4 regions of the Psychrobacillus mangrovi genome follow, and region 4 is predicted to be linked to each of the others. Evidence: riboswitches for the same ligand, from Rfam matches in the RefSeq annotation. Region 4 holds a riboswitch; each other region holds the start of a gene.
What was found. Region 4 has a riboswitch for S-adenosylmethionine ahead of WAX74_RS09980 (LLM class flavin-dependent oxidoreductase). Riboswitches for the same ligand answer to the same signal wherever they lie in the genome.
Positions count from the first base shown of each region.

Region 1: it holds a riboswitch for S-adenosylmethionine, as region 4 does, so the genes downstream of both, mtnK (S-methyl-5-thioribose kinase) here and WAX74_RS09980 (LLM class flavin-dependent oxidoreductase) in region 4, are expected to answer to the same signal.
Region 2: it holds a riboswitch for S-adenosylmethionine, as region 4 does, so the genes downstream of both, metA (homoserine O-acetyltransferase MetA) here and WAX74_RS09980 (LLM class flavin-dependent oxidoreductase) in region 4, are expected to answer to the same signal.
Region 3: it holds a riboswitch for S-adenosylmethionine, as region 4 does, so the genes downstream of both, WAX74_RS08325 (amidohydrolase) here and WAX74_RS09980 (LLM class flavin-dependent oxidoreductase) in region 4, are expected to answer to the same signal.

Region 1 covers NZ_JBAWSY010000017.1:23,352-28,956, forward strand. The annotation lists gene WAX74_RS16640 (methylthioribulose 1-phosphate dehydratase) at 1-4, opposite strand, end outside; gene WAX74_RS16645 (2-hydroxy-3-keto-5-methylthiopentenyl-1-phosphate phosphatase) at 1-666, opposite strand; gene mtnW (2,3-diketo-5-methylthiopentyl-1-phosphate enolase) at 672-1,886, opposite strand; SAM riboswitch class I at 2,018-2,122, opposite strand; SAM riboswitch class I at 2,289-2,443, shown strand; gene mtnK (S-methyl-5-thioribose kinase) at 2,518-3,705, shown strand; gene mtnA (S-methyl-5-thioribose-1-phosphate isomerase) at 3,702-4,736, shown strand; gene WAX74_RS16665 (sugar ABC transporter substrate-binding protein) at 4,755-5,605, shown strand, end outside.
Region 2 covers NZ_JBAWSY010000001.1:151,056-156,660, forward strand. The annotation lists gene WAX74_RS00795 (alpha/beta hydrolase) at 1-140, opposite strand, end outside; gene WAX74_RS00800 (DUF1572 family protein) at 143-658, opposite strand; gene WAX74_RS00805 (aldo/keto reductase) at 798-1,730, shown strand; gene metA (homoserine O-acetyltransferase MetA) at 1,786-2,694, opposite strand; SAM riboswitch class I at 2,773-2,882, opposite strand; gene abc-f (ribosomal protection-like ABC-F family protein) at 3,024-4,898, opposite strand; gene WAX74_RS20950 (RAxF-45 family protein) at 5,013-5,144, opposite strand; gene WAX74_RS00820 (hypothetical protein) at 5,210-5,425, opposite strand; gene WAX74_RS00825 (sporulation protein) at 5,525-5,605, opposite strand, start outside.
Region 3 covers NZ_JBAWSY010000004.1:137,293-142,897, reverse strand. The annotation lists gene addB (helicase-exonuclease AddAB subunit AddB) at 1-18, opposite strand, end outside; gene lepB (signal peptidase I) at 881-1,432, opposite strand; gene WAX74_RS08340 (TVP38/TMEM64 family protein) at 1,470-2,066, opposite strand; gene WAX74_RS08335 (AzlC family ABC transporter permease) at 2,180-2,908, shown strand; gene WAX74_RS08330 (AzlD domain-containing protein) at 2,913-3,221, shown strand; SAM riboswitch class I at 3,300-3,406, shown strand; gene WAX74_RS08325 (amidohydrolase) at 3,521-4,756, shown strand; gene WAX74_RS08320 (CsbA family protein) at 5,393-5,605, opposite strand, start outside.
Region 4 covers NZ_JBAWSY010000006.1:5,543-11,147, forward strand. The annotation lists gene WAX74_RS09970 (ABC transporter substrate-binding protein) at 1-214, opposite strand, end outside; gene WAX74_RS09975 (hypothetical protein) at 309-656, opposite strand; gene WAX74_RS09980 (LLM class flavin-dependent oxidoreductase) at 710-2,044, opposite strand; SAM riboswitch class I at 2,131-2,242, opposite strand; gene WAX74_RS09985 (DUF1292 domain-containing protein) at 2,570-2,845, opposite strand; gene WAX74_RS09990 (sulfonate ABC transporter substrate-binding protein) at 3,241-4,290, shown strand; gene ssuC (aliphatic sulfonate ABC transporter permease SsuC) at 4,308-5,069, shown strand; gene WAX74_RS10000 (ABC transporter ATP-binding protein) at 5,088-5,605, shown strand, end outside.

The sequences.
Region 1 (5,605 bases), on a different contig from region 4:
TCATGTTTGAACACCTAACCTTGTTTCAATAATATTCATTACATCTCGAAAATTTTCAAAAGGTTCATATGGAATACTCAATTCCTTGCACTTTTCAATAAGAAAATCCCGTGCTATTACAATGTCTGCTAATTTTGCCGCTTCTAAGTCTGTAATGGAATCACCAATCACAACACTTAACGAATCTTTTTCTTGAAGTTTTCGAATAATGGATGGTTTACAGCATCCGCATCCTTCGTTAGTACAGAATTCATCGCAGACATGTGGAAAATTGATTTGTATTCTTTCTCCTGAGAAGTCTGCTTCATTACAATAAACGCCGGAAAAAGGACCAAACTTTTCTAACATTGGATGAACAAAAAAATCAATTCCACCACTAACAATATAAAGAGGGATATCATGCTTTCTCGTATAAGAAACAAAATCGGCGAATCCTTCCCTAATTTCAGCCTGATCAAGCAAGTAGCTTACAATTTGATCTTTTAAAGATACAGGTAATAAAGCAAACATTTGAGCAACACCTTCTCGGATAGATTGCTTTTGCTCTAAAATATTCTCTTTGATCGGCAAGTATTCTGGTGGAGCAAATTTTTTCATAATAGAGATAATGTTGTCTTGGTTAGTAATTGTACCATCAAAATCGCAATAGATTACTAGCTTACTCATAATGCTTACCCCCATAATTCCAATGCAGCATTTAGTTCTGGATATTGTTTTGCTGCTTCAGCTAACGGAATTCCATCCAGAACTGCTGATACGGCCTGCCTAAAGGCAAGACCACCTCCCGTTGCGCCAGCAGGATGACCATGCACTCCACCACCTGCATTTATAATACTGTCTATGCCATAATCCTCGATTAACAAAGGGACTAATCCAGGATGAATTCCAGCTGAAGGAACTGGAAAAGTTCGCTTAACAGCGCTATCTTTAGTCAATTCTTCCCCAAGTGATAGTGCAGCTGTTTTCTCAAGTGCAACACTTCCGTAAGGGGAAGGGAATAATGAAAAATCGGCTCCTGCATAACGAGTTAATTTACCAAGTAGGAGGGGTGTTGAAACTCCATAAAATGAGGAAGAAGTAAATGCTCCGCTATAGGCTGGATGGGCCATGAACGGCAACTGAATATCTTGATCTTCCACAAGTTCTTGAAGTACATCTAGACCATATGCATGAACATTAAATAATAGAGCATCTGCCCCAAGATCTTTTGCTTTTTTGGCTTTTGATTTTAAATCGGATGTCCGCCCAGATAAGTTGACCGCATAAAGTGTTCGGTGTCCCGTTTCTTCATACACTTGACGTAATACCTCTTTAGCTGTGATTATCCTTTTCTCGAAAGGAGTAAGTGGGTTTTCAAAAAGAATTTCATCGTCCTTTACAAGATCTACTCCACCTAGAGCTTGGTGACGTAGCTGTTCAGATAGGTAATCTATATCTCTTCCAATTACTCCTTTAAAAATACTCATGACAAGTGGACGATTATACACACCTAGCAGATTACGGATACTTTCAATTCCAAATCGTGGTCCAGGAAAATTACTTAAAAGGTCTGATGAGAATTCTAAGTCGAGTAATTTCACTTCACCATCTAATGACAATTTACCAAAAACTGTTGTTAAAATGGCAGGTAAATCTGCGGAGAAATTAGCACTAGGATAATCTATTTTAATTTCAGCCTTAATTTCATCATGTTTTAGCGGATGGTGAACACTTTCAAATTCAGTTATCGAAACAACATTTCCTTTATGCTTTTTTAATTGCTCTTGCTCGAGTAATGGTAAATCCGTCCAGGATCCAATAGTTAAACCTAGCGCAATTCCTTCTGCTTTTTTTTCAAAAGTTCCAGGTTTACCGTACACCTGATAGAGAGTAGTAACTCCACTCATTCATTATCACTATCCTTTATATTTCAAAATAAAAAATCTAAAATTCTACGTAGTTATTATCCATAGTGGATAATCTTTCCTCAAAATAATAAAACCTCTTCCGCATAAGAAGAGGTTAATAGTTTAACGACTTCTTATTTCTCAGTCTGTTGACTGCAAGAATTAGCACCGTGCCCATTAATGGATCGGTTGCCGGGTATCATAGGGCTCGTCCCTCCACCTGCTCTAAATAAGAAAAAGTTATTCAATTGAGTTAGTCAAATTAATAACGATTATTTCATGAGACTGAAAGATTGTCAATATAGTTATGAGAATTTTTATTGTATTAAAAAAATTATTGACAGATGTTTTTTGAATATGCTAGGATATTTTTCAAACAGTATAAAGTTTTAAGTAATAGCACTCTTATCAAGAGCAGGCAGAGGGTAATGGCCCGATGAAGCCCAGCAACCGACCGTAATACCGTTGTGAAACGGGGCGCAATTTGCGCCGAGATGAAAATCTCATAAGGCACGGTGCTAATTCCATCAGAAAGGTAACTTTCTGAAAGATAAGAGGCGAGAGATCTCTTATTCTACGCCTCTTTCTTATGAAAGAGGCTTTTTATTTTGAAACGGAAAGGTAGAGAATAATGACGATAGCTATAGAGAAACAATATGAATCATTAACAGAAGAAGGGGCAGTTTTATATGCAAAAGAACTTAACTTCTTCCCACCAGATGCAGAGTTGGAGTGTCGGGAAATAGGTGACGGTAATCTGAATTATGTATTTTATATTAAGGAATTGAGTGGTGATAAAAGTCTTATTATTAAGCAGGCATTACCATATGCAAAAGTTGTTGGAGAAAGCTGGCCACTTACGTTAAAACGTGCAGCAATTGAAGCAAATGCCTTAAAAAAACATGCGGAGTTTGCTGCGGGTCTTGTTCCAACTGTTTATGCAATTGATGAAGTTCTAGCCATTACGGTAATGGAGGATTTATCCCATTTAAAAATTGCCCGTGAAGGGTTAATTGAACTTGAATCTTATCCAAACCTTTCAAAACACATTGGTAAATATCTTGCTCAAACGCTATTTCATACATCTGACTTTGGATTACATCCATTCGAAAAAAAGAAACTAGTTTCAGAGTTTTCGAATCCAGAGTTGTGTAAAATTACAGAAGATCTAATTTTCACGGATCCGTTTTTTGACAAAGAGACAAATGATTTTGAACCATTGTTGAGAGAAGCCGTAAAAGCTATTTGGAATAATGGCACATTAAAGCTTGAGGTTGCAAAATTAAAGAATAGCTTCATGACGGAAGCAGAGGCATTGCTTCACGGAGATTTGCATACAGGTAGTATCTTCGCTAGTGAAACAGAAACTAAAGTAATAGACCCAGAGTTTGCGTTCTATGGACCTATTGGCTTTGATGTCGGTTTGTTTTTAGCAAACTTAATCGTTCAAACTGTCACAAGAGAAAATGATAAGCGGGTTGTAATTCTCAACCATATCCAACAAACATGGGAAATTTTTTCTTCAGAGTTTTCGGAATTATGGAAAACTAGTAGTCACCCCTTTAAAGATACAGAAGGATATAAAGAATATATCTTAGATAAAATTTTCAGTGATACATTAGGCTTTGCTGGTTGTGAATTAATTAGACGCACAATTGGGTTAGCTCACGTAAAAGATTTGGACAGTATTGAAGATGATAACCAACGAATTAATTTCAAAAAGCAAACTTTACAAATAGGGGAAGCACTTATACTAAAACGCTATGAAATTTGTTCGATTGATGAAGTATTTGGATTATTAGAGAGGTTTCGCAAATGAGTATTCCATTATCAATAGAGTTGAACGATAAAGAATTTCGTATATTGGATCAGCAAAAATTACCTCACGTAGTTGAGTATTTAACACTAGAAACTTTGGAAGACGTATACGATGCCATAGTCACTCTCAAGGTAAGAGGGGCTCCGGCAATTGGTATTACCGCAGCATATGGATTAGCTAAAGCAGCTGAGAGGTATGAAACAAATATCTTAGAGGAATTTCATCTCCAGCTGAACAAGGATTTCTTGTATTTAGCTAATTCTAGACCAACAGCAGTCAATTTAGTTTGGGCTTTAGAACGTTTAAGAAGTTCTGTTGAAAATGCTGTAACAGTACAAGAGGCAAAGGTACTTTTGCTTGAGGAAGCTGTAAACATTCATCAAGAAGACGAAGCATCCTGTAGAAATATTGGCGAATATGCTTTGTCCTTGCTTGAAGATCAAACAAAAGTGATGACTATTTGTAATGCAGGTTCTATTGCAACCGCAAAATATGGTACCGCATTAGCCCCATTCCATCTTGGCAGTGAGAGAGGAAAAAAGTTTGAAGTATTCGCTTGTGAAACTAGACCTGTATTTCAAGGTTCACGCCTAACAGTATGGGAGCTTCAACAATCTGGAGTGGATGTCACACTTATAACAGACGGCATGGCTGCACATACAATCGGAGCAAAAGGTATAGAAGCAATTATCGTAGGAGCAGACCGCATAGCAGAAAACGGAGATACGGCCAATAAAATCGGAACACTTAACTTGGCTTTATTAGCAAAAGCTTTTAATATCCCATTTTATGTGGCAGCTCCTTCTTCCACTTTTGATTTGACCATCAAGAGCGGAAAAGAGATTCCTATTGAAGAACGTCCAGCGGAGGAAATTACGCACATTGCAGGAAAGCAGGTAGCACCACTCGATACAAAAGTATTTAATCCTGCATTCGATGTAACACCTGGCGAATACATTACAGCGATTATTACAGAAAAAGGAATTATTTATCCGGAATACACTAAAAATATTCCTAGTTTAATAAATTAAAGAAAAGGGAGAACAAACATGAAATCAAAAACAGCATGGCTATTATCCGTATTATTAGTAATTGGAATTATATTAACGGGGTGTCAACCAAAAGGGGATGCAAAGGAAGCAACAACTACACCTGCTAATTCAGAAGCATCCGATAATCCGCTATCAGGTAAGAAAATCGCATTGGTTATGCAACAAAACCTTGGTACTTTTTCTGCACAATACATTGAAGGTGTAAAGGAGCAAGTAGAGAAATTTGGTGGTACTGTAACAGTGTTTACTTCGGAAGGTGATTTAGCAAAAATGGCTTCCAATCTAGATGCAGCAGTAAACCAAGGTGTAGATGGGATTTTAATTGATCACGGTACAAAAGAAGCGTTAAATCAAGGAGTTCAAAATGCTGTTGATAAAGGAATACCAGTCGTAGCTTTTGATGCAGGTGTGGAAGTAGAAGGCATTACAGTGTTAGAGCAAGGCGATCAAAAGATGGCTGAAATGACATTAGAAAAATTAAAAAATGATGCTAATGGTGAAGCAAATATTGTGAAAATCTGGGTTGCAGGTTTTGCACCTATGGAAAGAAGACAAGTTGCTTATGAGCAATTCTTAAATGAAAATCCAGGAATTAAAGAAATCTCTACGTTTGGTGCGGCGACACAAAATACAGCCCTAGACACACAATCGCAAATGGAAGCAGTTTTAAAGCAATATCCAAATGAAGGAGAAATCACGGCAGTATGGGCAGCTTGGGACGAATTTGCAAAAGGTGCGGTACGTGCTATTGAGCAAGCAGGTAGAACAGATATTAAAGTTTACAGCATCGATATGAGCGACGAAGATTTACAAATGATCCAAAAAGACAATAGCCCATGGGTTGCATC
Region 2 (5,605 bases), on a different contig from region 4:
TTCTCATTGAAGCTAGAAACAAGACCAACCAAATCGTTTTCATTGCTCCCCATTCCATGCATTAAAAATAATGCTGGATATTTTTTATTGTCTTCTAAATCTTGTGGAGCACTATGGATATAAGTAAAATTTGAATTCATTATTATTTTCCTTTCTTTTTAGGTATTGACAAAGTAGTCCACTTATCTTCTGGTGTAACTTGTTTGGCTAGATAAATTATCTGTCCAACGTGAATAGAAATATGTGTAATACTTCGTATGAATGCTTCCAAGACAGTATGTGATTTATTTCGAATATATATCGTTTGAAGTAAGTGTTTTTCTTCTATACTATCAATTGCTTTCAAAAATACTTCACAACCTATTTCCCACACTTTAAGTAATTCTTCCCGTGATTCTATTGTACTTTCGAATTCACCGTCCCTATCTCTGTCGATCTTTTCTCCATCAGTCGATAAAAAGTCTGTCCATCGAGAAATTAAGTTTCCGCTCATATGCTTCACTAGAACATCTACACTATTTGATTGTTCATTTGGCGACCAAAAAATTGCTTTTTCGTCCATTTGCATAATCGCTTTGTCTGTATCTCTTTTCAACTCCACAAATTTCAACCGTATATTCCGAACAAATTCAGCATGTATTATAGTTGAATCTGACAATAACATCATCTCCTTTTATACTATTTTCAATAACCAATAATGTTTTACCTTCCTTCTTTCCAAAGAAATCAAATCCCTTTGAGTGAAACGATATTATTGGTAACATTATACTAGAATATATAGAAAAGGAGATGTTAATATGATTTCAAAAGTAGAAATTGGCAAAACCACACTATTTGTGAATCCTGTTGGTCTAGGAACAAATGCAGTTGGTGGCCATAATTTGTTTCCTAATTTAAATGATGAAACCGGAAAAGATATTGTGCATACAGCACTTAACAATGGAATTGATTTTTTAGATACGGCTTATATTTACGGCATTGGTAGATCTGAAGAGTTAATTGGCGAAGTATTAAAAGAAACAAAGAAACGAAGTGAAATAATTCTAGCTACTAAAGGCGCTCATAAAATCACGGATGAAAAAGTAGTCATTGACAACTCCCCTGCTTATTTAAGAGAAACTGTGGAAAACAGTTTAAAACGACTTCAGACGGACTATATTGATTTATTCTACATCCATTTTCCCGATGATAACACACCAAAAGCTGAAGCAGTCGGTACACTTCATCGTTTAAAAGAAGAAGGAAAAATACGCGCAATTGGAGTATCTAACTTTACTTTAGATCAGTTAAAAGAAGGTAACCAAGATGGTTATATTGAAGTACTTCAATCTGGATATAACTTATTAAAACGTGATGCAGAAAAGGATTTACTACCTTATACAAAAGAACATGATATCTCCTTTATTCCTTATTTCCCACTTGCTTCGGGTCTATTAACAGGTAAGTATGATAAAAACAGTACTTTTGGAGAAGGTCTCTCAAAAAATCCTTTATTCCAAGGGGAAGCATATGTTAACAATTTGGAAAAGGTGGAGCAGCTTCGACATATTGCCAACGATAAAAATGTAGGCGTTTCTAACATTGTGCTTGCATGGTATTTAACGAGAGAGAGTATTGACACTATTATACCAGGTGCTAAAAAACCTGGACAAGTTCTAGATAATTTGAAAACTGTAGATGTTCAACTAACCAAACAAGAAATAGACAGAATCGACCAGATTTTTCAATAATATAAATAAAATAGGAGGCTGAACAAAAGAATACTTTTGTTCAGCCTCTTTTTCGTTATTCCCACTCGTAAGGTGTTTCTTGATAAACATAATAATTTAACCAATTATAAAATAATAGATGGGTATGAGATCGCCAAGAATTTAATGGTTGTCTAGAAGGATTATCATTTGGAAAGTAATTTTCCGGAACATCAATTTCAATTCCTTTGTTCACATCACGAGCATATTCTTCCGCTAAAGTCGTTGCATCATATTCCAAATGCCCAGTTATCATAATATGCTTTTCGTCTTCTGAAATTACAAGGAAAACGCCGGCTTCTTTTGAATTAGATAGCAGATTAAGTCTGGTATCATTTATAATTTCATCATATGAGACAGAAGTGTAACGAGAAACGGGTGCATAAAACTCATCATTAAATCCTCGCACTAAATTAACAGTTGGATCTGATAAACGGTGAGAAAAAACGCCAAAGCATTTCTTGGACAATTCAAATTTACCAATTCCATAATGATGATAAAGAGCAGCTTGTGCACCCCAACATATATGTAAGACAGAAGTAACGTTGGTTTTCGACCAATCCATTATTTCTGTCATTTCGCTCCAATAATTTACATCTTCAAATTTCAAATGTTCAATTGGTGCCCCAGTAATGATCATTCCGTCATACTTCCGGTGTTTAACCTCTTCAAAAGTTGTATAGAAAGTGTCTAGATGTGTTTTACTAACATTTTTGGACTCATATGTTGCAGTATTCATGAAGGTCACATTCACTTGTAAGGGTGTATTACCTAATAATCTAAGAAGTTGTAATTCTGTTTTTTCTTTTTCTGGCATCAAATTTAATATAATAATGTTGAGCGGACGAATATCCTGAGCAACTGCACGCTCCTCGTCCATAATAAATATTTTTTCTTTCTTCAGTAACTCTGCAGCAGGCAATTGTTTGGGAATTTTAATTGGCATACATTTCTCCTCTTTTCCGTAAAAATAAAAACCCTCTTTTCTAATAGATAAGAAAAGAGGGTAAGCAAATGCTCTCAGTTCTTATCTTTCAAGATTAAAAATCTTGTAGGAGTTAGCACCTTTCTAACAAATGTTAGAGGTTGCTGAAGCTTCACAGGGCCATTTCCCTCAGCTTCTCTTGATAAGAGTATATTATTTTTTATTCTAATACATTATTTTCATACTATCATTTTCTGAACATTTAAGCAATGACCTATTATATTTAAACACGATTGATTGCTTCTGCTTTTCTATTTAAACAAAGTGGACTTATAAGATAATGAAATCTATTATTCTTGTCTATCCAACCAGATTTCCATTAATTTTTCTAGTTTCAGTTCCTTCTCGTCAATTACTAATAATAATTTTTCATAATCATTCCAGTCATTTTGATCATCCTTCTCTTGTCTTAGTTTACTTATTTCGTTTTCCATTTCAAAAATTTGTTCTTCTATTGATAATATTTCTAGTTTTCCCTTACTTTTTTGGGTTTTTACTTTTTCTTTAATTTCAATTGATTTTGTTGTCTCATGCATTACTTGGAGCTCGTTCCACTTTCCTCGGGCCCATTCATAAGATCCTTCAAAAGTAGTCAAACGTCCAGAGTCCAGCCATGCAGTACGAGGAAATAATTTATTTAAAAAGTAACGATCATGAGAAACGGTTAAAATTGTACCCTGAAAGTCTTCTAGTGCATCTTCTAATACTTCTCTCGATTCTATGTCTAAATGGTTGGTTGGTTCATCTAATATTAACAAGTTGATATCTTGGTGCATTAATTGGGCAAGTCGAAGTCGCATACGCTCTCCACCACTTAAATCCCCCACCCGTTTAAAGACATCTGGACCATAGAACATAAACTGTGCTAAAATGTGCCGTGCTTCCCCTTCCGCAACGCTCACTTCACTTCTAAATACATCTATTAAACGTTCTTTTGGATTCAATATCTCAAAGTGTTGAGAAAGAAACCCAATCCGTACATTACTACCTAATCTAGCAGTACCTTCATCCGGATTAATTTCACCTCGCAATAACCTTAGAATTGTTGATTTTCCTGTTCCATTTCGTCCAACTATTGCAACTCTATCTTTCCAATAAACATTCAAATTCGTTTTTAAAAGTAGTATTTTTTCTCCGAATGACTTAGAAACGTCTTCCATAATGACAACTTCTTTACCACTTCTAGGTGCAGCATCGAATGATAAACTCATCTTCTTAGGGTCTATAATTGGTTTTCTCACTTTCTCCATTCTTTCTAATGCACGTTCCATGTTTCTAGCTTGTCGATGAAGCCCAGGATTTGGTGGAACAGCTTCATTTGCCCACTGTCTCAACCGCTTAATTGCTTCCCTCATTTTTTTTATCTTTTTTTGTTGTTCTTCATATTCCTGAAATTCCCTCATGAGTCGATCTTCCTTGTCAACTATATAAGAGGAATAGTTACCATGGTATAGAGTTAATTCTCCGTCCTCTAGATCAGCTACTTTTGTGATTACTTGATCTAAAAAGTATCTATCGTGCGAAATAATAACAACGGTTCCTGTGTAGTTAACTAAATATTGTTCTAGCCATTCAACAGCAAATAAGTCTAAATGGTTGGTTGGTTCATCTAATAACAATAAATCTGGTTGTGTTAACAATAATTTACCTAGCATTATTTTTGTTTGCTCTCCACCACTTAAGTTTGAAAAAGATTGGTGAACGAACGAGGATAATTGTAAACCTTGGATAACTCTTTCTATTTCTGAATCCAAAGAATATCCCCCAAGATTAGTGAAATCCTCTTGTACATTTCCATATTCTTGAAGCAATTTTTCCATATCAGTTTGATTATCCGTATAGGATAATTTTTCTTCTATTTGTTGCATTTTCGATTGTATTGCTTTTAGCTTTTCGAAAGCACTATTTAAAACATCCATACCTGTTACTTCTTCAGAAAAAGATGGTATCTGTGCTAAATGGCCAATTTTAGTTCCTTTTTTAAAGTTGATAATACCAGTATCTGGTGACTCCATGCCGGTAATCAATTTAAATAGTGTCGTTTTTCCTGATCCGTTTCTTCCGACAATTCCCAATTTGTCTCTTGTTTTAATCGACAAAGATAAGTTTTCAAAAATGGTATTTCCTCCGAGCATTTTACTTACATCTTGTATTGTACAAATCATATGTTTCGCTTCCTTTCAAGTTCAATATAGCTGGAAGCACTTTTTCTGCACAAAAAAAGACTGCTTGAAAAGCAGTCCTCTCCCATTAAAATATGGTTCAGAAAGAATGACTTATCAGCTGTGAAATTCATTTAATTTACTAAAAATGGGCAGACTTCTCCCGTTGTTAGAAATTTCATGAGTAATCGCACAGAAAATGGATAAAAATACCAATATAAATCCATATGCGTTCACAGCGTTTTTCATACTTTCTTCACCTCCGTTCAGTTAGTTAAAAATATTCTAACATATAATTATTTTATTCACAATAATCATTTTTCAATAAGATGATCATTGTTATCGTCTTTATCAATAATACCCTCTTCATTTTCAACATTTACATCTTCATTACCAGTTACAGGACTATTACCAGTCTTACTATCAAGCTGTGTTTCCGTCTTGGGTGGTCCATTTGTGTCACGATTTGATCCACACGCTGATAAGCTCAGCAATAGGAAAACTAGAGAAACGCTAAGAATTTTTCGCATAAAATGTCTCCTCGTTTTTCATTAGATTGCTCATATTCTAATGTTTTATCCATAAAAAAACTCCAATACTTTACGTATTGGAGTTTGGTTGGCGTTTAATTATTCTTCAATATCAAAGTGAATTTCATCTTCGTCATTATATTCAGAACCATTTTCAAATAAAACGGTAGTTCTTAATAT
Region 3 (5,605 bases), on a different contig from region 4:
TACAATTCGTAAAGACATATGGTGCACCTTCTTTCTTAAAATAAGGCTTTAGTTGTTAATAATTTGTGATGTGCTAAATAGATTGTGTTTCAAAATTATTGAAAGATTAATAGATTTTGGTTCAACAACTTATTGTCCAATTAAACGGATGTGCGCTTGCCGCACGCTACGTATGAGCCTCCGCAGGATGAGTTGCTCCTTCGTCGCTCCCACATCCTTTACGGGGTCTCATTCTTCGCGCTCCTGCGGCGTGTAAGGCGCACATCCTGGAAATTTCCGTTTATACTGTGAGAAGTAAACTTGGATATGATATTTATGGTGTTAATGATTGATTTATTTAATAAGATTAATACTGTACCTTCTAAATTATTGCATAACAACATTGAAGACTCATTATTTTTGATTTTATTGAGAGATTAATAGAATGTGTTTCAACACTTTAAATTGCAAATACACGGATGTGCGCTGCCGCACGCTACGTATGAGCCTCCGCAGGATGAGTCGCTCCTTCGTCGCTCACATCCTTTACGGGGTCTCATTCTTCGCGCTCCTGCGGCTTGTAAGGCGCACATCCTAGAAATTTCCGTTTATATAGTAAGAGGTATACTTAGGTATGCTTTTTTATGGTTGTTCATGATCAAGACGTTCAATAGAAACGTTTTTCCTATGAATAGGAAAAACTCATTCCCGCCTTGCCAGCTGCATGACTTGTCTCATGCGGACGGCGGCCAGGCGAATGCCTATAGTTGTTAATGTATCAGTTCACAATTTCAACTGGTGTTAATATCAGAGACTAAAATAAATTACTCGCCGCTCAGGAAATTGAAAAACCGAATAATCTCTTACTACTATTGTACAAAACATACAGTAGAGTGGGAAATTATTCGGTGTCAAAATTTAAAGTTGCTCTGGATAACGGCCAATATCTGATTTTCACTTCTCCAATGACTTCTTCTTGATTAATAAATTGGAAATAACGACTATCTAAACTAGATATTCTATTATCACCCAACACAAATAAATTGTTTGGAGGAACCTTATTAGTGCCAGTCAACTCATCTAAATCAAAGTCCTCTGTAAAATTTTCTTCCGGGTTCTGATATGCAGGATAAGACGCAAGAAATTTTTCTTCCACCCTTTTATTATTAACGTATAATTTATCATTTTCATATTTGATTGTATCTCCTGGTAAACCAATCACACGTTTTACATAGTCTTCTTTTTGGTCACTATGAAAGATAATAATATCCATGCGGTCTATATTAGCAAGCTTACTGACGAAAACCTTATCTTTGTCATGAAGTGTAGGCATCATTGATTCACCGACCACTTCATAGTTCGTTAATATAAAAGAACGAATAAAAAATACTAACAAAATTCCAATAAAAATGGCAACTAACCATTCTAGCAATTCTTTTTGTGTATTACTCAAATCTTTTCTCCTTTGTATTTCGTCTATCATCGCGAATTTATTTAAAATCTGCATTTACTTTCTTGTCGATTTTTTTCTCTACAGCTTTTCCAACAAACCATAATATAACCATAATACCTATCATTATTGCTGTTCTTAATGGTTGCGTTATTAGTGCTTTAATATCGGAGCCAATAAAGCTCACCACTAATATCATAATTAATTTTCCTAAGACAACTGTCCATAAATACGTCTTTTTTTTCATATTAGATAGACCCGCAACAATATTCACAAGTGCGGAGGGCGTAAATGGAAAACAAATAAGTAAAAATAATGGGCCAAAACCGTTTCTCTCTACCCATAATATTAATTTTTGAATCCTTTCATGCCTCGTAATAAAACCTAGAACTCTTGCTCGTCCATATTTTCTTATAACTAAAAAAACGGTATAAGCACCTGTGACAGATCCTGCCCACGAAAGTAAAAATCCAAACAAAATTCCGTAGGCAGTCACATTCGCCACGATAAAAACAACTAAAGGTAAAAAAGGCAAAAATGCTTCAAGAAAAGGTAGTAGTAGCCCAAATAGAGGTCCAAGTGCTCGGTAATCTTGTGTTAAATTAGATAAAGTTTCAAATGATAACCAGCTTGGCATGGTAACTCTCCTCTTCTATGTATAATTATACTCTTCCCATTTTTCATCTATATAAAACTTTTTAGATATAGTATAATTTGTTCACTATACTATTTTAAGGTGGTGAAATCTAAATGAATAATAATTCGTTCGTAAAGGGTTTAAAAGCGGGTACAAGCATTGCTATCGGCTATTTTCCCGTTGCATTAACTTTTGGTTTATTAGCCAAAACTACAGGACTTTCCATAATAGAAGCAACAGCAATGAGTATTTTTGTTTACGCCGGAGCTGCTCAGTATATGTCACTGACGCTAATAACAAAAGGTGTTGATCCTATTTTAATTGTTTTAAATACATTTGTCGTCAACATTCGACACTTTTTAATGACGGCAGCACTCAATGAAAAGATGCATAGTGAAAAAAGATGGATCAAAGGGATTTATGCATTTGGGATTACAGATGAATCTTTCTCCGTATTAGCGACACAAAAAGATGAAAAAATACATACATCTTTTGCATTTGGTGTAGCTGTTATCGCATATGGAAGTTGGGTTATCTTTACTGCACTTGGACATGTTATTGGTGCCAACCTACCAGCATTTTTACAAGCGGCGATGTCAATCGCTCTTTATGCAATGTTCGTTGGTTTATTAGTTCCATCTATGCGAGAAAATCGTAAAGTAGTTATGCTCGCCCTTATTGCGGCTCTAATAAACGGATTTTTTTATTGGACAGGATTATTATCTACAGGATGGGCTATTTTAGTCGCTACATTAGGATCCTCTATTTTTATCGAAGTTATATATGCGAAACATCAAAAGCGGACTAGACTGAGAGGAAGAGATTTACCGAAAGGAGCTTAATTGAATGGAAGCATGGTATTGGTGGATGCTATTAGGGATGGCTATTGTTACTTATATTCCGAGAGCATTCCCGTTAACCTTTTTGGAGGGTAAAGAGTTACCTCCTGTTGTTTCGGGAGTATTACGTAATATTCCATATGCAGTATTAGGGGCTTTAATTTTTCCAGCCATATTATATGTGCAAGAAGGAAATATTTTATTTGGAATTATTGGAGCTGTTGTGGCATTTACACTTGCTATCATCACTTCAAATGTAATGATTGTAGTATTGGGAACAATAGGTGTTTTAGCTGTATATAGTATTATTTTTTAATTTCTACTTGACTACTAGGAATAAATTACTTAATATTGGAATTAATTCATTCTTACCAAATATACATAATACAACGCTTTCTTATCGAGAGAAACTGAGGGACAGGCCCTACGACGTTTCGGCAGCAGATTCTAAATGAAAACTGTGCCAATTCCTGCAAGCAACTTTTGCTTGAAAGATGAGAAGAGATTGTTTTTCGATAATAACGAAGAGCTCTCTTATTCTTATCAGTATAGATAAGATTTAGAGGGCTTTTTTCTTTGTAGGAATTTTGATGTTTGAAAAAGGAGTAGATATAAGTGAGTTTTCTAGTAGAAAAAAGAGAGTATATCAATAAACTAATAGAAGATAACAAAGATATATATATACAAACGAGTCAACAAATACATGCAAACCCCGAAGTTGGAAACGAAGAATTTTTTGCTAGTACTAAACTAATTAAGCTATTAGAAAATGCAGATTTTCAGGTTAATAAAGGAATAGCAGGGCATGAAACTTCTTTCTTTGCCTTGAGGGATAGCGGTATCGAAGGACCTACTATAGCTTTTTTAGCAGAATATGACGCTTTACCTTCGATTGGCCATGCTGACGGCCATAACATTGTTGGTACAGCAAGCGTGGCTGCTAGTATCGCCTTAGCAGAATTGCTAAACGAAACTGGTGGAAGAATCATCGTCCTTGGTACTCCTGCAGAAGAAGGTGGATCAAACGGTAGTGCAAAAGGAAATTTTATAAAGCACGGTTATATAGAAGATATAGATGTAGCTCTATTAATTCGGCCAGCAGGAAAAACTACTTTGACTCTTGAAACACTTGCTATGGATTCATTAGATTTTCATTTTCTAGGAGAAGCTTCTCATGCAACAGCGTCTCCTGAAATAGTTACAAATGCTTTGGAAGCAGTCATTCATTTTTTCAATGGAGTCTCTGCACTTCGTTCGCAATTACCATCTAATGTTAGCATTAATGGGATTATTACGCATGGAGGGGATGCGTCAAACATTATTCCTTACTTCGCGTCTGCTCGCTTTCATATCAGCGCAAAGACTTGGAAAGAAACAGAGGAAATCTCCAAAAAAGTTCGTTTTATTGCTAACGGGGCAACTCTCATAACAGGAACTTCTGTGAAAATCGAACGTTTTCAAAATGAAGTTCAAGATTTTGTAGTTAATTCGGTATTGGATGAGGTAGTCCATTCGGAATTAGAAGCAATTGGAGAAGTCGTCTACACTGAAAGTAAACAATACAACGACTCCACCGATGTTGGAAACATTAGCTACGTAGTTCCAACTGCAAGACCATCCATTAAGATTGGGCCAGATGATTTAATTGCGCATACAATAGAATTCCGTGAAGCTGCCAAGTCAGAAGCTGCTAATGAAGCCCTAATCAAAGGAGCAAAAGCTTTAGCTACAACCGGTTATCGAATTTTAACAGATGCGAAACTATTACATCAAATTCGAAAAGATTTTAATGCATCCCTTGCTCGAAAAGCAAAAGAAGATGGTATGGATGTTTGCGATTTGAAGGATTGATTTTGCGATACAGAGAGGTTATCTTGCGATTTGAAGGATTGATCTTGCGGTACAGAGAGGTTATCTTGCGATTTGATGACTATATCTTGCGATTTCGATTTACTCACAACAACTTATAGAGCTAAAAACGGATGTGCGCTTGCCGCACGCTACGCATGAGCCTCCGCATGATGAGTCGCTCCTTTGTCGCTCCCACATCCTTTAGGGGGTCTCATTCTTCGCGCTCTTGCGGCGTATAAGGCGCACATCCTGGAAATATCTAATGAAATTGAAGCAATTCAATGAATAAATTCATGCATTGCCAGACTCATTACGTGCCGTGTGAGACAGTAAAATTAATTTTACGATGAGCTTGTACTAGCACTGTCAACGCAAATGCCTATAGATTAGTTTCTACAATTTTATATCTTTACATGTTAAAAGAGAGAAAATCCACCTCTATTATTTAAGAGGTGGATTCAAGTTGTAGTAAACTGGTTTGTAGGGATTATTTCAGACTGTCTTGAAAACGCTTGTCATTCGAGGCGCGCCAGCACGAGGCGGAAGCGAATAGAACTTAAGTTCATGAGCTAACAACGAAGTGCAAGCAACGAAGAATGCGAGCGTTTGTCAACAGTCTGAGTCCACCTCTTCTATTTAAGAGGTGGATTTCTTCTTTTTGTCTCGACTTTTCATATGTGATGCATACCAGAATCCTAAGGTTAACGATGCTGCGTCTATTATATAGATCCACCATCTATGTGTGTAGCCTGCATAAACAGATGCCGCAAACAGGGCAACGGTTAATATTAAGGCAACATAATGATTGAAGGTAACACGTGTAAAAAGAATTACGAGCAGTGCCGGAGC
Region 4 (5,605 bases):
CTAACCCACTTCGATGTGGATCTAGCGTATCTGGGGACGTTGCAAGTGCATAAGACAGCTCGCCACCTGAAACAGGATTAGATGAAGTATTATCCGTCGCCGAAGTTTGTGCACCTTGATTGGTCCCTGATGATTGACTGCAACCAGATACTACTAGTATTAATGCTGTAAATAATGTAAAAAAGATTGATTTTGACCTTTTAAAACCCATCATTATTATTACCTCCACACTTTTAAAATTAATGATTTTTAATCATATATGTTTAGTAAGTTTAAATTTATAAAAAAATAGAATCTCTATGAAATCCTTATATCTCTGGTTGACCTGCAGAGTTTAGAAAAAATCCCTCTAATTCTTTTGTTAATCCTCCAGGACCAAACTTAACCATGTTATGTTGATTTTGATTTAGCTTACTTTCATTGATAAAGCTTAAAAAAGACAATAAAAACGTTCTACGTTTATAGATATTTACTAACCCACGTTCATAAAACCATTGATCAATTGTGTTGTATATGCCGCGGTTTATACTGTAAGTTTCATTGCAAAAAGTATAAAAGAGCAAATCCGGTAGATTTAAAATTTTGTTTATATCATGAGATTGAAGACTTGGTAGGGTATTCGAATTATATGTGCTGTTATATTCTTTTACCTTCACTTGGAGTCCCCCTTTACGCATTTAAAATATTAGGATTATAAATATGGAAACTTCTATTTATTAACTACTTCCTTCGCATAACGGTTTATCGGATAAGGGATACCTAAGTTTCCTCGCAATGTATCAGACTCGTATTCTTTACGGAAAATTCCTCGCTCTTGAAGAATTGGCACAACTAGGTCAACAAAATCATCAAAACTACTTGGTAAATCATATCCAACAATAAAACCATCTGCACCTTGACCTTCAAACCATTCTTGTACACGATTTGCAACTTGTTCCGGTGTCCCAATGAACGGCGTACGTGGAGTAGCAGAACTTAGTGCCACTTGACGAAGTGTTAGATTTTGCTCTTTTGCCGTTTGTTTAATACGATCCGTTTCACTTTTAAAACTGTTTGAACCTAAATCTCCAACGTCCGGGAATGCTTCATCCAATGGATATTGAGAGAAATCATGATGCTCGAAAAATCTTCCTAAAAAGGCAAGTGCCTGTTCTATAGAAACTAAATTTGCAATTTCCAAGTATTTTTGTTCCGCTTCCTCTACCGTTTTTCCTATGATTGGACTTATTCCCGGCATAATTACAACTTCATCTGGATTGCGTCCGAATGCTATTGCTCGATTTTTTACGTCTTTATAAAACTTCTGTGCATCTTGCAAATTACCATGACCAGTAAAAATCGCATCCGCTTCCTTTGCTGCAAAGTTCTTACCATCTTCGGAGGAACCTGCTTGGAAAATGATTGGACGCCCTTGTTTTGAGCGACCGATATTAAGTGGACCAGCAACAGAGAAATATTCTCCTTTATAATTCAACTCATGTAACTTTTCTGAGTCAAAGAACACACCTGATTCTTTATCTCGAATGAACGCATCATCTTCCCATGAATCCCAAAGACCTTTTGCAACTTCCAAATATTCAGCAGCAATTTTGTAACGCGTTGGATGATTCGGATGCTCTTCTACCGTTTTACTATAATTTAGTGCCGTTTTTTCTAAAGGGGAAGTGACAATGTTCCACCCAGCCCGACCTCCACTAATATGGTCTAGTGATCCAAGCTGACGAGACACATTAAACGGCTCGCTATACGATGTGGATACAGTTCCGACAAGTCCGATATTCGAAGTCACGGAAGCAAGCGCAGATAGAATGGTCAAAGGTTCAAAACGATTTAAGAAGTGGGGAATTGATTTTTCATTGATATATAACCCATCCGCTACGAAAGCAAGATCAAACTTGCCTTCTTCTGCTTTTTGAGCACGATTTTTATAAAAATCTAGACTTACACTTGCATCCGTTTGTATTTCAGGATGTCTCCAACCAGAAATATTTCCACCAACTCCATGAATGATTACTCCTAGCTTCAACTTCTTTTGCTCTGTCATTATTTTTCCTCCTTTTATTGTTAGAGATAATTTGAACAAACAAAATGGTCCTTCAAATAAGAAGGACCATGCATAAAAAAGTCTCCTTCTTATCTACCAAGTTTTATACTTGCTGGAATTAGCACCGTGTTATTAACTATGTAATAACTGGTTGCTGAGGCTTCATAGGACCAGTTCCTCGACCTCTCTTGATAAGAATTTAAAATATGAAATTGTCTTTTTAATAAATACCTTTTCTACTCTATTACTCTAAATAAATTATTCGCATCGTTATAGTAGGGATTAGGTAAAAAAATAAAATACTTTCGTATTATATTTTCTTTCCAACTCTTCAAATTAGCCTAACTTTTAACAATAATTATTAATATGTATCCTATCACTTTTCATGACAAATTTGCAATACTTTGAATGATAGAATATTTTTTTCAATTGATAGTAAAATACTATGAATCATTAACTCATTTTTACCTTATCCTCTTCAACAAAAGAAAAAGGAAGAGCTATTTTGGCTCTTCCTTTTGATTATTATTGATTGCTTGCTTCAGCAAATGCAGCAGAAACCTTTTCGAATTCCTCGTCAACCTCTATAAAAGACAATTCTCCTTCGTCTTCTAATCGGAAAAAGAAAACATCTATGTCATCTTCCGTTTCTGCTTGAATATCTTCTACAAAACCGACTGCAGCATATTCAACTTCATCCACCGTCAACAGACCAAGCACTTCCATATCTTGCTCTTGATCGTTTTCATCTAGCACCGTAAAGATATTACCAATTTCAATTTTCCCCTGATTTTCTTCCATTCTAAAAAACCTCCTCAAACTATTTTTGCAAAATTACTCTTTCTGCTTTCAATTAATTATCCGTTAAAAACGAATTATTAGCAAAAAAGAAAATCTCTCTAGTTTTTGTCTTTGGATTAAGTTCTTTTTATCCATTCATTCCTCTAAAAAAATAAAAAGGGCATTATAATATGTAGGCGGAACAATTGCACAGTTGAACTATCCAATATCTCTGTCTTCAAACAAGGATGATTGGTTCATCATTATTCCTCCCACATAGAATTACTTATACATAGTATTTCAACCGCTCTTGTTTTCATCCTTTCTACTTATTACTTTTTATGCAAAACAAATTTAATAGATTCAAGACAGGCCTAAAAATTCTTTTTTTTATTGCATAGGTTGTAATTGAGCCGATGAATTTGCCTAATCACTTTAAATTTGGCTATACGATGAGGGGAAGTGTACCAATATTGAAATCAAGGGGAATATGTAAGCCTTTTGCTTTGTTTACTAGTCTACTACTGATTGTTGCAATGTTCCTATCAGCCTGTTCTAGCAATAACGAGGCTGAGTCAAAAACAACTACCAAACAATCAGTTAGAATAGGATATCAGAAAAATGGTCCATTAATTATTTTAAAAAATTTAGGGACATTGGAAGAACGATTAAAGTCTCTCGATTACTCGGTCGAATGGTTTGAATTTCAAGCTGGGCCGGCTTTACTCGAAGCTTTAAACGCTGGGAGCATTGATTTTGGTAGAACAGGTGATTCACCTCCTATATTTGCACAGTCCTCAGGGGCTACTCTGAAATATATCGCAGTAGGAAACCCAAAATTTAAGGGCTCAGGAATTCTAGTTAAGAACGATTCCCCAATTAAGACACTTGTGGATCTTAAAGGAAAAACTATTGGCTTCGCTAAAGGCTCAAGCTCTCACTATTTACTTGTGAAAGCATTGGAAAAAGCTGATCTTCTCTATGAAGATATAACACCAGCGTACTTATCACCTGGAGATGCACGAGTTGCATTCGAACAAGGAAATATTGACGCTTGGGTAGTATGGGATCCGTTTACAGCAGATACAGAAATGGCAACCGATGCCCGTCTTTTAGTGAACGGAGAAGGACTAACATCTGATCGAGATTACTTTCTTGCTTCTTCTGATTTCGCGAAACACAGTGACATCTCAAAAATCATCATAGAGGAAATCCAACATTCAAGTGAATGGGCAAATGAACATCCAGAGGAATTAACCACTATGCTTTCTAGTATTCTCGGTATCGATGAGTCCTCGATGAGGTTGGCTGTTGAAAGACGAGTATACGGTGTACAAGAAATTACGGCAGAAATCATAAAAGAACAGCAAGAAATTGCAGATACGTTCTATGAATTAAAAATTATCCCAAATAAAATAAATGTTGAGGATAGTGTTTATTCATTTGAAAAGGATGAAGGAAATTGAAGCATTCTTTTTCTTCTATCCTTTCTAAAACACTCCCTTGGATTGTACCTTTCTCACTACTTCTTCTATGGCAAATTTCTATAAAAACAGGCATACTCTCAACTAAAATTCTGCCAGCCCCTACTGATGTTTATTTTGCAGCTATAGAGCTAATGAAAACTGGTGAGTTGTTTCATCACGTTTGGGTAAGCCTTTGGCGAGCATTAATCGGTTTCTTTATTGGTGGTAGCATTGGTTTTATACTTGGTCTACTAAATGGATTGTTTCGTACAACTGAAATGCTTACGGATACATCTGTTCAGATGTTAAGGAACATTCCACACCTAGCTTTGATACCCCTCGTTATATTGTGGTTCGGCATCGGAGAGGAGGCAAAAATATTCCTTGTCTCTTTAGGTGTTCTCTTTCCTATCTACCTGAATACGTATCATGGAATTAAATCGGTTGACCAAGGTCTGATTGAGATGGGAAGAATCTACGGATTAAACAAATTTTCCTTATTTTTAAATATAATTTTTCCAGGTGCTCTCTCTTCCATCTTAGTTGGTATCCGTTTTTCATTGGGCATGATGTGGATTACTTTAATAGTTGCGGAAACTATATCCTCTACTTCCGGCATTGGTTATATGGCAATGAATGCAAGGGAATTTATGCAAATGGATGTCATTATCTTAAGTATTTTAATGTACGCTTTTCTTGGTAAGCTTTCAGACATTATCGCCAGGTTCCTTGAAAGAAGATGGTTGAAGTGGCATCCAGGTTATGCAAAGCATTCTTAGAATTGAAGGGGAAAGAGAATGAAAGAAGAAAAAGAAAACACTAGCCACTCTCATATACACCTGAAAAATTTATACAAGTCTTATAATGGTACCCAAATATTAAAAGATTTGAATCTCGCTATTCGCAAAGGAGAATTTGTTGCAATCGTAGGAAAGAGTGGCTGTGGAAAGAGCACCTTGCTTCGATTACTTTCCGGACTTGAAAAACCAACAGACGGGAAAATTCTTGTGGACGAGAAAGAATTGATGTCCATCAACAGGCAGTCATGTATGATGTTTCAAGACGGACGGCTTCTTCCGTGGAAACGTGTACTAGAGAATGTAGAATTGGGATTAAAGGGAATTCATCGAGAAGAAGCGATGGTGGTTTTAAGAAATGTCGGATTAGAAAATCGGATTCATGAATGGCCCTCCAAACTCTCAGGTGGCCAAAAGCAAAGAGTAGCCTTAGCCAGAGCCCTAATTCACAATCCAAGCCTCCTTTTGCTTGATGAACCACTTGGAGCTTTGGACGCATTCACTCGGCTAGAAATGCA